Regions from separate parts of the Paenibacillus sp. FSL M7-1414 genome, predicted to be linked through region 1. Evidence: predicted binding sites of a transcription regulator. Region 1 holds the regulator's gene; each other region holds the start of a gene.
The links. Region 1 encodes LexA, which represses DNA repair genes until DNA is damaged. Its sites were predicted from a motif close to CGAACATATGTTCG; they were not measured.
Positions count from the first base shown of each region.

Region 2: recA (recombinase RecA) is a predicted target of LexA. The motif match lies at 1,921-1,934, and genes of this name have one in related genera.
Region 3: addB (helicase-exonuclease AddAB subunit AddB) is a predicted target of LexA. The motif match lies at 1,564-1,577, and genes of this name have one in related genera.

Region 1 is NZ_JBBOOS010000001.1:4,012,386-4,015,672, forward strand. Features, by position in the region: gene MHH92_RS17400 (HAD family hydrolase) at 1-22, opposite strand, end outside; gene MHH92_RS17405 (hypothetical protein) at 51-560, opposite strand; gene MHH92_RS17410 (DUF896 domain-containing protein) at 686-895, opposite strand; gene MHH92_RS17415 (LysM peptidoglycan-binding domain-containing protein) at 991-1,368, opposite strand; gene lexA (transcriptional repressor LexA) at 1,666-2,292, shown strand; gene MHH92_RS17425 (aldehyde dehydrogenase) at 2,397-3,287, opposite strand, start outside.
Region 2 is NZ_JBBOOS010000001.1:2,507,789-2,511,075, reverse strand. Features, by position in the region: gene MHH92_RS11405 (regulatory protein RecX) at 1-505, opposite strand, end outside; gene recA (recombinase RecA) at 787-1,851, opposite strand; gene MHH92_RS11395 (competence/damage-inducible protein A) at 2,095-3,287, opposite strand, start outside.
Region 3 is NZ_JBBOOS010000001.1:4,851,092-4,854,378, forward strand. Features, by position in the region: gene addB (helicase-exonuclease AddAB subunit AddB) at 1-1,499, opposite strand, end outside; gene MHH92_RS21130 (class I SAM-dependent rRNA methyltransferase) at 1,703-3,079, opposite strand.

The DNA of each region.
Region 1 (3,287 bases):
ACAAAATCGCTTTTAACGCCATTCCGATCATCTACCCCTTTATGCAATAATTACTTTTCGACGGTTTCCACGGTGATCTGGTGTGCTTTAGCAAACTTCAGCAAACGTTCTGCAATCGCATCTGTATCGTAACGGTTCAATAACTTGGTGAACACCCATCTTTTCCCGCGACTGTTATGTTCGATAACAACTGTACCTGGTTCAATTCGGAATTTGACGATATCGTCAACCCCAATTGAACGTTCACGATTACCCTTCGTCGTTATAATCCGATTACTGCTAATCTTGATGTATGGACGACGAAGCATGAAGATGACTGCCAAAAATACGTAAAGCAGCATGGTCACCCAGTCCCAAGTTGTCATTGGAGCTTGCACAAGGAACGTGCTCATAAACAGATACAAAAAGGCGAGACCAATCAAAAATATAGGGAACAAAAGACTGCGTCCCTTAAAGACTTCTTCACCTGGTGTACCTGTGATTGGTTGACCACTTTTTTTGCGTTGCTGATTTAACTGCTTGGAATTTTTCTTAACCGTTCTCTCGAACGAACGCGACATGAGAATCCCCCTTATGTGTCTTTGTATCGGCTTACATAACTGTAAACCAACATTTCCCCCTATAAATTGCACACTCAAAATAACAGGAAGAAACCTAAATATCATAATGATATCATTAGGTTTCGTTAGTGTTTGAGTTTGCCTTGGTGGCCTTTGTCATTCTCATCATCAACAATCTCAATGGTATCCAGTTGTTGTCTGAAATTACTGCGAATATTGCTCAAATAAATCTCTCTTAACTCGGCACGTTCAGCAAGTTCTTCCTCCGACAATCCAGTGGACTTTTGCTTACGAGCCAATTCGTTAATGCGTGCTACCAGACTATCTATATCCAAGCTTGTCCCCTCCAAAAATACAAAGTCATATTAACTTTGCCATTATAAAGGCTGCTTGTCAAGTTGACACGCGCTAACACTCATTGATGTGCATTTTATTCTGCAAATTGAGGTAGAGCTAGTACTTGACCCACTTGGATGGAAGTTGTATGAAGTTGATTCACTTTCTTAATTGCTTCTATATAAATACGTGTATCCATATTCGTCGGTTTATGTTCCAAAGAAATACTCCATAATGTTTCCCCTTGTGAAACAGCTATCTTTCCTCCAGGCAGAACATCATTCTCATTGCCAGCAAAAACAGTTAAAACGGTGCTGCATCCAATAAATATAATCATAGAGGTAATGGCTACCTTTAACATCCATGAAGAAATCTTGAAACGCGCTAAAACCTTCTTGTAGTTCCCTATGTTAGACTTCACCAGTTCCGAATTGATTGGTTCATAAATGCTTTGATAAGTAGAATATCTCATTAAATACCCGCCTCCAAACGTTTGTTCCTATCTGTTGAAATCAATATAACACGAACACTTGTTTTGTTCAATAGATTTTTAGAACAATTGTTCGCTTCTTTTTTAGAAGGAACAATATCTTATTTCAAGTACTTTTGCAAAACATTTGCAGTATTATGCTCTGACTTTTGGACAATTTCTGTTCTATAAGTTAAAAAACACTGATTTAATGCTATTTTATTTAGAACTTATGTTTGTACGAACGGAGGTTCTATGTTATAATTTTCCCAAACGTTACTAAAATGGGGTTGATACGGTATGTCGAAGATATCCAGCAGGCAGCAGGCTATTCTGGAGTTTATACGAAATGAAGTCCGGTTGAAGGGGTATCCTCCTTCCGTACGGGAAATTGGTGAAGCGGTTGGACTGGCTTCCAGCTCAACAGTACATGGACATTTGGATCGTTTGGAGAAAAAAGGTTTGATCCGACGCGACCCTACCAAGCCAAGAGCCATTGAGCTTTTGAGCCAGGAAGAATCTGAGCATTCTCATCAATTTGCTCATAGCGTTGCACGTATTCCTGTTGTTGGTAAGGTTACAGCCGGGGTTCCAATCACTGCAACCGAGAACATTGAAGACTACTTCCCTCTTCCTACACATTATGTAGGCGAACAGAAAGTGTTTATGCTTTCGGTAGTGGGAGATAGTATGGTGGAAGCTGGAATCGTTAATGGAGATTATGTTATTGTCCGCCAACAGCAAACTGCTGATAACGGTGATATCGTCGTTGCAATGACTGAAGACGATGAAGCTACAGTGAAAACGTTCTATAAAGAGAAAGATCATATTCGCCTTCAACCGGAGAATGCGACCTTCGAACCTTTACGTTTGAAACACGTTAGTATTCTGGGTAAAGTCATTGGCCTTTTCCGAGATATTCATTAATATTTAACTTGAGTAACAAAACTAGATGTAATGAAATACGAAAGAGGTTGCCCTGATGAACAGGACAACCTCTTTTTTCATGTTTATGTTATTTTAGCGGCTAATTATTTACTTCGTTTCAAAATACTCTTGTGATGCGAGAACACATCAAAGCTCTGTTGTCCGTGATATGAGCCCATACCGCTCTCTCCTACACCACCAAACGGGAGATAGTGTGAAGTCATATGAGAAAGTGTGTCATTAATACATCCACCACCGAAGGATACCTGATTCAGAACCTGATCCTGCAGTTGCTCATCCTGTGTGAAGAGATATAGTGCCAATGGTTTTGGCCGGCGAACAATCTCATCCAGCATAGGATTCAGGTCACTGTACGTAAATACAGGAAGAATCGGACCGAAGATCTCTTCTTGCATGACAGCTGATTCCCAGTTCACATCACCAATTACCGTCGGCTCAATAAGCAACTGCTCACGTACAGAACGCCCACCAATTAGTGTTTTGCCATCTGTGAGGAATTTCGACAACCGATCAAAATTACGCGCGTTGACAATATGCGGGAAATCAGAGTTCTGTAACACATCATCCCCAAATTTATCTTTGATCTCTGCGCTAATCAGATTGATCAGTTCATCATGAACTTGTTCATGCACAAGCAAGTAATCCGGAGCGACGCATGTTTGCCCTGCATTCAGGAATTTACCACGAACAATACGTTGGGCCACCAGCTTCAGATCTGCATCACTATGGACAATAGCAGGACTCTTACCACCCAACTCAAGAGTTACAGGAGTCAAGTGCTCCGCAGCTGCCTTCATAACAATGCGACCAACACCTGTGCTGCCTGTGAAGAAAATATAATCAAACTTCTCTTTCAACAATGCTGTGCTAGCCTCAACTTCGCCTTCCATAACCGCAATATACTCCTGAGGGAAGATCTCCTGAATCAGATCATACGTCAGACGAGATACGGCTGGTGTTAATTCAGAAGGCTT
Region 2 (3,287 bases), 1.5 Mb from region 1:
CAATGAGATCATTGGCAATGCCCTTTTGACGCAGCTCTTGCCTTATCCACAGTTTTCCCTTCCGCTTGCCCTCCATACGCTGTCTTGTCCATTCCTTCGCAAATAGATCGTCATCCACCAGGTTCTCCCGCTCAAGCCGATCCAGCGCCTCTTCAATCAAAGGTGCAGCAAACTCCTTCTGACGAAGTTTCTGACTTAATTCATGGCGCGTACGTGGCTTATGCTCCAAAAAACGCAGAGACTGTGCATACGTCCGCTGTCGCTCATCAGCTACAATGATTTCCTCCAGATCCTTCTTCATAAACGTATTACCTTGAGTCATCCTGTATTTAATCATCACATCTTCAAGAACCGTAATGGAGTGGATGCCAAAAGTGATTCGATAACGAGCTTGCCTGCTCTTCGTTCGTTCTACACGTGTAATAATAAGTTCTTCGTTGTCCGGAAATTGGGATAGGCCATCCTGTTCTGCTTCTTCATATAAATCCTCGTCATGTTGATCCATTCTGGTCTCCCCTTTCATAACATTTTCATTCTGACTACGCCAAGCACATCTTCACATAAGACAAAGAACACTAATAATACAAAAGACCGGAACTCTGCCCGGCCTTTACTCCACAGTTAGCGTGCTAACAGCCCCTGTCCATTGGGACAGGGGCTGTTAGACAGCACGAGTACTCCCACTACAATCCATTATCCAGATTGATCCAAGCTCAATCAGATAAGTTTACGGAGTCCAGTGGGGAACACCCTCAGGGTCCTCCCTACAAGAGAGGTTTTGAGAGATTACTCGTTGATTTCAAACAATTCTTGTTCTTCTGCTGCTTCTTTTTGTTGCTCTTCACTAGTTGGCGCAGGAACTGCAGTAACCAAGTTACTGGCTACACGAATTTTTTGTTCAATGATGTCAGCAATATCTTTATGCTCTTTCATGAACTGCTTTGCGTTCTCACGGCCTTGTCCTAAACGCTCGCCTTCGTAGGAGTACCAAGCACCACTTTTATTAACGATGTCCAGCTCTGTACCAATGTCAATGATACTGCCTTCTCTCGAGATACCCTCGCCATACATGATATCCACTTCCGCTTGTTTAAACGGAGGTGCCACTTTGTTTTTAACAACTTTAATACGAGTACGGTTACCAATCATGTCATTGCCTGATTTGATACTCTCAATACGACGCACATCCAGACGTACTGTGGAATAAAACTTCAGAGCACGACCACCAGGTGTTGTTTCCGGGTTACCAAACATAACGCCAACTTTCTCACGAAGCTGGTTAATGAAGATTGCGATTGTTTTGGATTTGCTGATTGCACCAGACAGTTTACGCAGCGCCTGAGACATCAAACGCGCTTGCAAACCAACGTGTGAATCACCCATTTCGCCTTCAATCTCTGCTTTTGGAACCAATGCGGCTACAGAGTCAATAACGACGATATCTACTGCACCACTGCGTACAAGAGCTTCTGCAATTTCCAGCCCTTGCTCACCCGTATCTGGCTGAGACAGAAGCAATTCATCAATATTAACACCAAGTTTGCTTGCATATTGTGGGTCAAGAGCATGCTCGGCATCGATAAATGCAGCTTGTCCACCCGCTCTTTGTACTTCAGCGATAGCATGCAATGCTACGGTTGTTTTACCAGAGGATTCAGGTCCATATATTTCAACAATACGGCCTTTAGGCAAGCCGCCTGTTCCTAATGCAATATCCAAAGCCAAGGAACCACTGGGAATAATTTCCACATTCATATGAGTGGACTCACCCAGTTTCATGATGGATCCTTTACCAAATTGCTTCTCTATTTGACGGAGCGCCATATCAAGCGCGGCACGACGGTCTGACAATAAGCTCACACCCTTTACTGTTTATAAGATAATGATACCTTGTTTTAACACGTTTGCCAAGCTTTTTTTCGAACATACATTCGTTTTTTTTGTAAAGGCCGAGGCGCCTCTTCCTCAAGGAAACTTTCCATTAAACAGAAAAAAGAACCGTAAACAAGGCTGTAAAGCCTAATTCTACGGTTCTTCCGTCTTCCTTAATTATACTTGCTTGGAACTGTAAATGCAATCGAAGCTATTAACTAATCAATCCATCGCCACAAGTTTTTGCCATAAGCGATAGAGAATCGCTTTGGCTGAACGAATGCGAACCGTCTCGCGATTACCATTAATACGCAGCTCATGAATTTCCGTCTCTTTTCCACGTTCAGCAAGAGCGATGAAGACAAGTCCGGGTGGTTTGCGTTCCGAATATCCCGGTCCAGCTACACCGGTAACAGCCAAGCCAAAATCAGCATCACCAATCATGCGGACCTGCTCAGCAAGCACTTTTGCAACCTCAGGACTTACCGCCCCAGGCGCATCTTCACCTTCCAGATAATCATGAGGCACATTCAGCAGCTTTTCTTTAATTTCATTGGAGTAACAAACAATTCCACCTTTGAGCATTGATGCGCTTCCGGGTACAGAGGTCAGACTTTGCATGACAAGCCCTCCTGTACAGCTCTCAGCAGCGCTGAGCGTCAGCCCCATGTCAGACATCATGGTTACAATCGTGTACTCTATAGGCACATCCTCGTTCGCGTAGAGATGTTCTGTCAAACGCTCCCGAATCTGAACCTCCATCGCATCCAGCTTCAGCTTCGCCTCTCCCTCACTCGCAGCCTTTGTGGAGACACGTACCGTAACTTCGCCTTCGCTCGCGTAAGGAGCAATCGTAGGGTCTGTCTGCGCGTCAATCAGATCCAGAAGTCGATCTTCAAGAGCAGATTCACCAATACCTGCGAATTTGAGCATTCGGGAATAGATCGGCATCTCTTCTGTGAGTACATGCTGGAACAGCCAAGGTTTGACTTCCTGTTCAAACATTGGAATCAACTCTTTAGGTGGTCCAGGCATCACAACATAATATTTGTCATTGTCAGAAATCGCATTTCCTGCCGCAAGGCCCGTTTCATTGGCCAGAGGTGTTCCGCCATCAATAACGATCGCCTGACGTCGGTTATTCTCTGTCATATCCACATTACGATCTCTGAAAAAGCTCTCAATTTTGTCCATTGCCATTCGATCTGTATGCAGTTTCCGGTTAAGAACAGCTGCGAGCGCATCCTTGGTCAGATCATCTTGGGTAGGTCCGATGCCACCGGAAAATAAAATAACGTCTGCACGGCTCTGCGCAATGCGAATAGCTTCACTAAGTCGGTTCAGGTTATCCCCAACCACCGTTTGGAAATATACATCGATCCCCATCGCAGCCAACTCACGGGATAGGTATCTGG
Region 3 (3,287 bases), 840 kb from region 1:
TTGGCTGTCTTTGCCTTTTTCATTCGTTTCTCAAAAACACCCAAAGAATCTGTAATGACCGTTCGGCAGCTCTCCATTAAAGAAAGCATCTGGTCACGTCCTCGACTACGGCCATCCTGACCGTTGTCTTCGAGCGTCAGGTTTGGTACATACTTCCACGGTTTGCCGTCAGTCCAGCGATACCCGTGAATACCACAAGCCAGTACATAATTCTCAAGCTGGTCCATATCTTCACGAGTGATGGAACCATCACGCGGAAGCAGCAGATCCGTTTTGACACAGCGAAATACATCCTCGTAACGCCAGTGGCGCCGAACAATATCCAGTGCGGAACGGATAAACTCGGATAATGGATGATGAAGTTCATTTCTTCTGCGGTCCAGAAAGACGGGTACGTCATAATCCCTGAATAACGGTTCAGCTATATCAGCGTAGGTATCCAACTGCCGGACAAGTACTGCCATATCCCGATAACGCGCACCTTCGTTTTGTGCCAGGCGCCGCATCTCACGCAGTGCTCCCTCCATCTCAGCTCGTCTGTTCTCCGCTGCAACCAGTCGGATTCCGGAATCAAGGCCTTCACTTTTCCAACGAATTCGGCGGTCGAAACCAGCCTCCAGATGAGCAAGTCCCGGACGATCCTTATATCTCGGTGGAATCTCCGAATCTAGCACGGTTATATCGCTCGGTACACCCAGTTCGTCAGCCATCCCTTTGAGACGCGCGTAGGCACTTGCCGTAGGATAGAACAGTTCCAGTTCTCCAGGCAGTGCGCCGTGATCATAAGGACGATCCAATGTCAGTGCAATGGTCACGGAAGAGGACTGCAACATCAGCCGACCGATCACACTCATCTCCTGTGGTGTGAATCCCTGAAAACCATCAATCCAGATCTGGGCATCCTGCAGCAATGCACTTTCCGACAAACGATCTGTCAGCTCGGTCAACGTGTCTTCATCATCAATATATAAATTGGTCAATTCCTGTTCATAGTCACGATATATCAGATTCAAGTCATGCAACTTGTCCTCCAGAATCGGCGAAGTCGATGAGGTAATCCCTCCAGACAACCCTTCTTCCAGCAATGATGGATCAACTTCATAACGTTTAAATTCACTATATAAATCATTTAATTCGCCTATAAAACCCAGCTGGCTGCCGGATGCACCAAACAGCTTCAATTCTTCCTTACGGCGCTGGATGACCTTGTAGAGCAGCATCTTTTTGCCCTCGGCTCCAATCGGAATACGAGCAGAACCACCTGCTTCCTGCATTACACGATAGGCTAAACGGCGAAAGCCGAGCACTTCTGCACGCATGGTACCTTTAATTGCTCCAGAAGACACCAATGCCTGCTCTGTTCGAAAAGAACTCTGTTCGGGAACGAGCAAAATCAAAGGTGTGCCTTGTGGTTCTTGTTGAAGCAGGGATGTAATTTCCCGGGTAATCAGCGAGCTTTTGCCGCTGCCTGCCCGGCCAATAACAAAACGAACGGACATGTCTAATCCTCCAAACCACACGTACAAGATTTTAATTCCCAGTATAACATATCTGACTTGGTTCGGAACATACGTTTGCCACTATCCGGTAAAACCGGAGATCATCTCCGTTAACACAGCAAAACAGCAAAAAGCCCGCAGCTATCACACTGTGGACTTTTGACTTGATCTATACTTGATTGGAACGAAAATCAATCATACGATTAATTCTTTTTACTGCGCACTTCGAAAATAGCAAATTTCAGGTAATGTCCTTCATCCACGCCCAAAATTTGTGGGTGATCCTTACCGGCTGCTTTCCAGTCGATCAAACGAAGCACTTTGCCTGCATCTTCCGCTGCATCGGCAATCGTATCCAGGAAGAGGTCTGGACGCATGTGATACGAACAGCTGGCTGTTACCAAATATCCACCCTCATTGACCAGTTTCATTCCTTGCAGATTGATATCTTTATAACCGCGACATGCACCTTTAACTGCTGATTTCGTTTTGGCAAATGCAGGAGGATCAAGGATGACCACATCAAATGTTTTACCGCCAGCTGCAAGCGCTTTGGATGTATCCACTTTCTGTTCGCCTGCACGTGCACGTGCGGTACGTTCATCCAGCCCTTTCACTTGTTCACGCAAGTACTGGAATGCATCAGCAACTACGAACTCGACCCGGTCAGTGAAACCGTTCAGCTCCACATTTGTTCGTGCACTCTCAATGGCATGCTCCGAAATATCAAGACAAGTCACTTTTTTGGCTCCATACTTGCAAGCATTCAACGTAAAGCTGCCCGTGTGTGAGAAACACTCCAGTACAGTGGCACCATCCCAATATGGGAATGTAACTACTTTACCACTTTTATTCACAGGCAAAAGCTGCTCTGTGCCATCCTGCTCGGTCGTTTGTAGTGTGATTCCACTCTTGTAGCCCCAACCCTTCATAAGCGGTTCGATGGCTGCACGATTCTCGCGTTGGTCGAAGAAGTAACCTGTCTTCTGCCCTTCCACGATATCCACTTTAATGAGTAGTCCATTTTCTGTAACGGTGACATGCCGTGGGCACTCTCCGTAAAGCGGACCTTTGGTCTGCTCCAAACCTTCCAGTTCACGAATTGAGACATCACTGCGCTCATATATGCCTTCTGGCTGCATTACTTCAATGAGTGCCTGTACGATGGCTTCACGGCAACGATCCATGCCAAGTGTAAGCAACTGTACAACGAGAATGCTGCCGAATCGATCAACGATTAATCCTGGCAGAAAATCAGCTTCGCCGTAAACGAGACGATATGCCTCGCCATCCTGGATAAAACGTTCCCGATGACGCAAACAATCGCGGAAGCGAGATGCAAAAAACGCGGTGTCCATCTGTTCGGACTCCAGAGGTTGATACGCTACAACTCTTACAGTGATTTGAGATGCGGGATTGTAATATCCTGTCGCCAGATAGCGACCTTGATGATTCAATACATTGACCAGATCTCCCGGTTCCGGGTTTCCGTCAACAGAGGCAATTTCATTGTTAAATATCCATGGATGTGCATGTTCAAGCCGCTTTTTGCGACTGCGTTCGAGTGTAACTGATGGCAAGGTAGATCCACTTCTTTCATAGTTAGTTGAAAAGATAGGTTTGGTGCGGCGCGTAGGTGGCGTTTCGGTTACGAATCGATCTTCCGATCGCTGTTGTCTCCAGATTTTTTTGATTCCCTTTTTAAAGGGAAAATCCGGGGACAAAGGCGCACGCTTCGCTTCTTCAGATTCGATTTCGTCCCCTCCACTACGTTTGCACGAATCACCG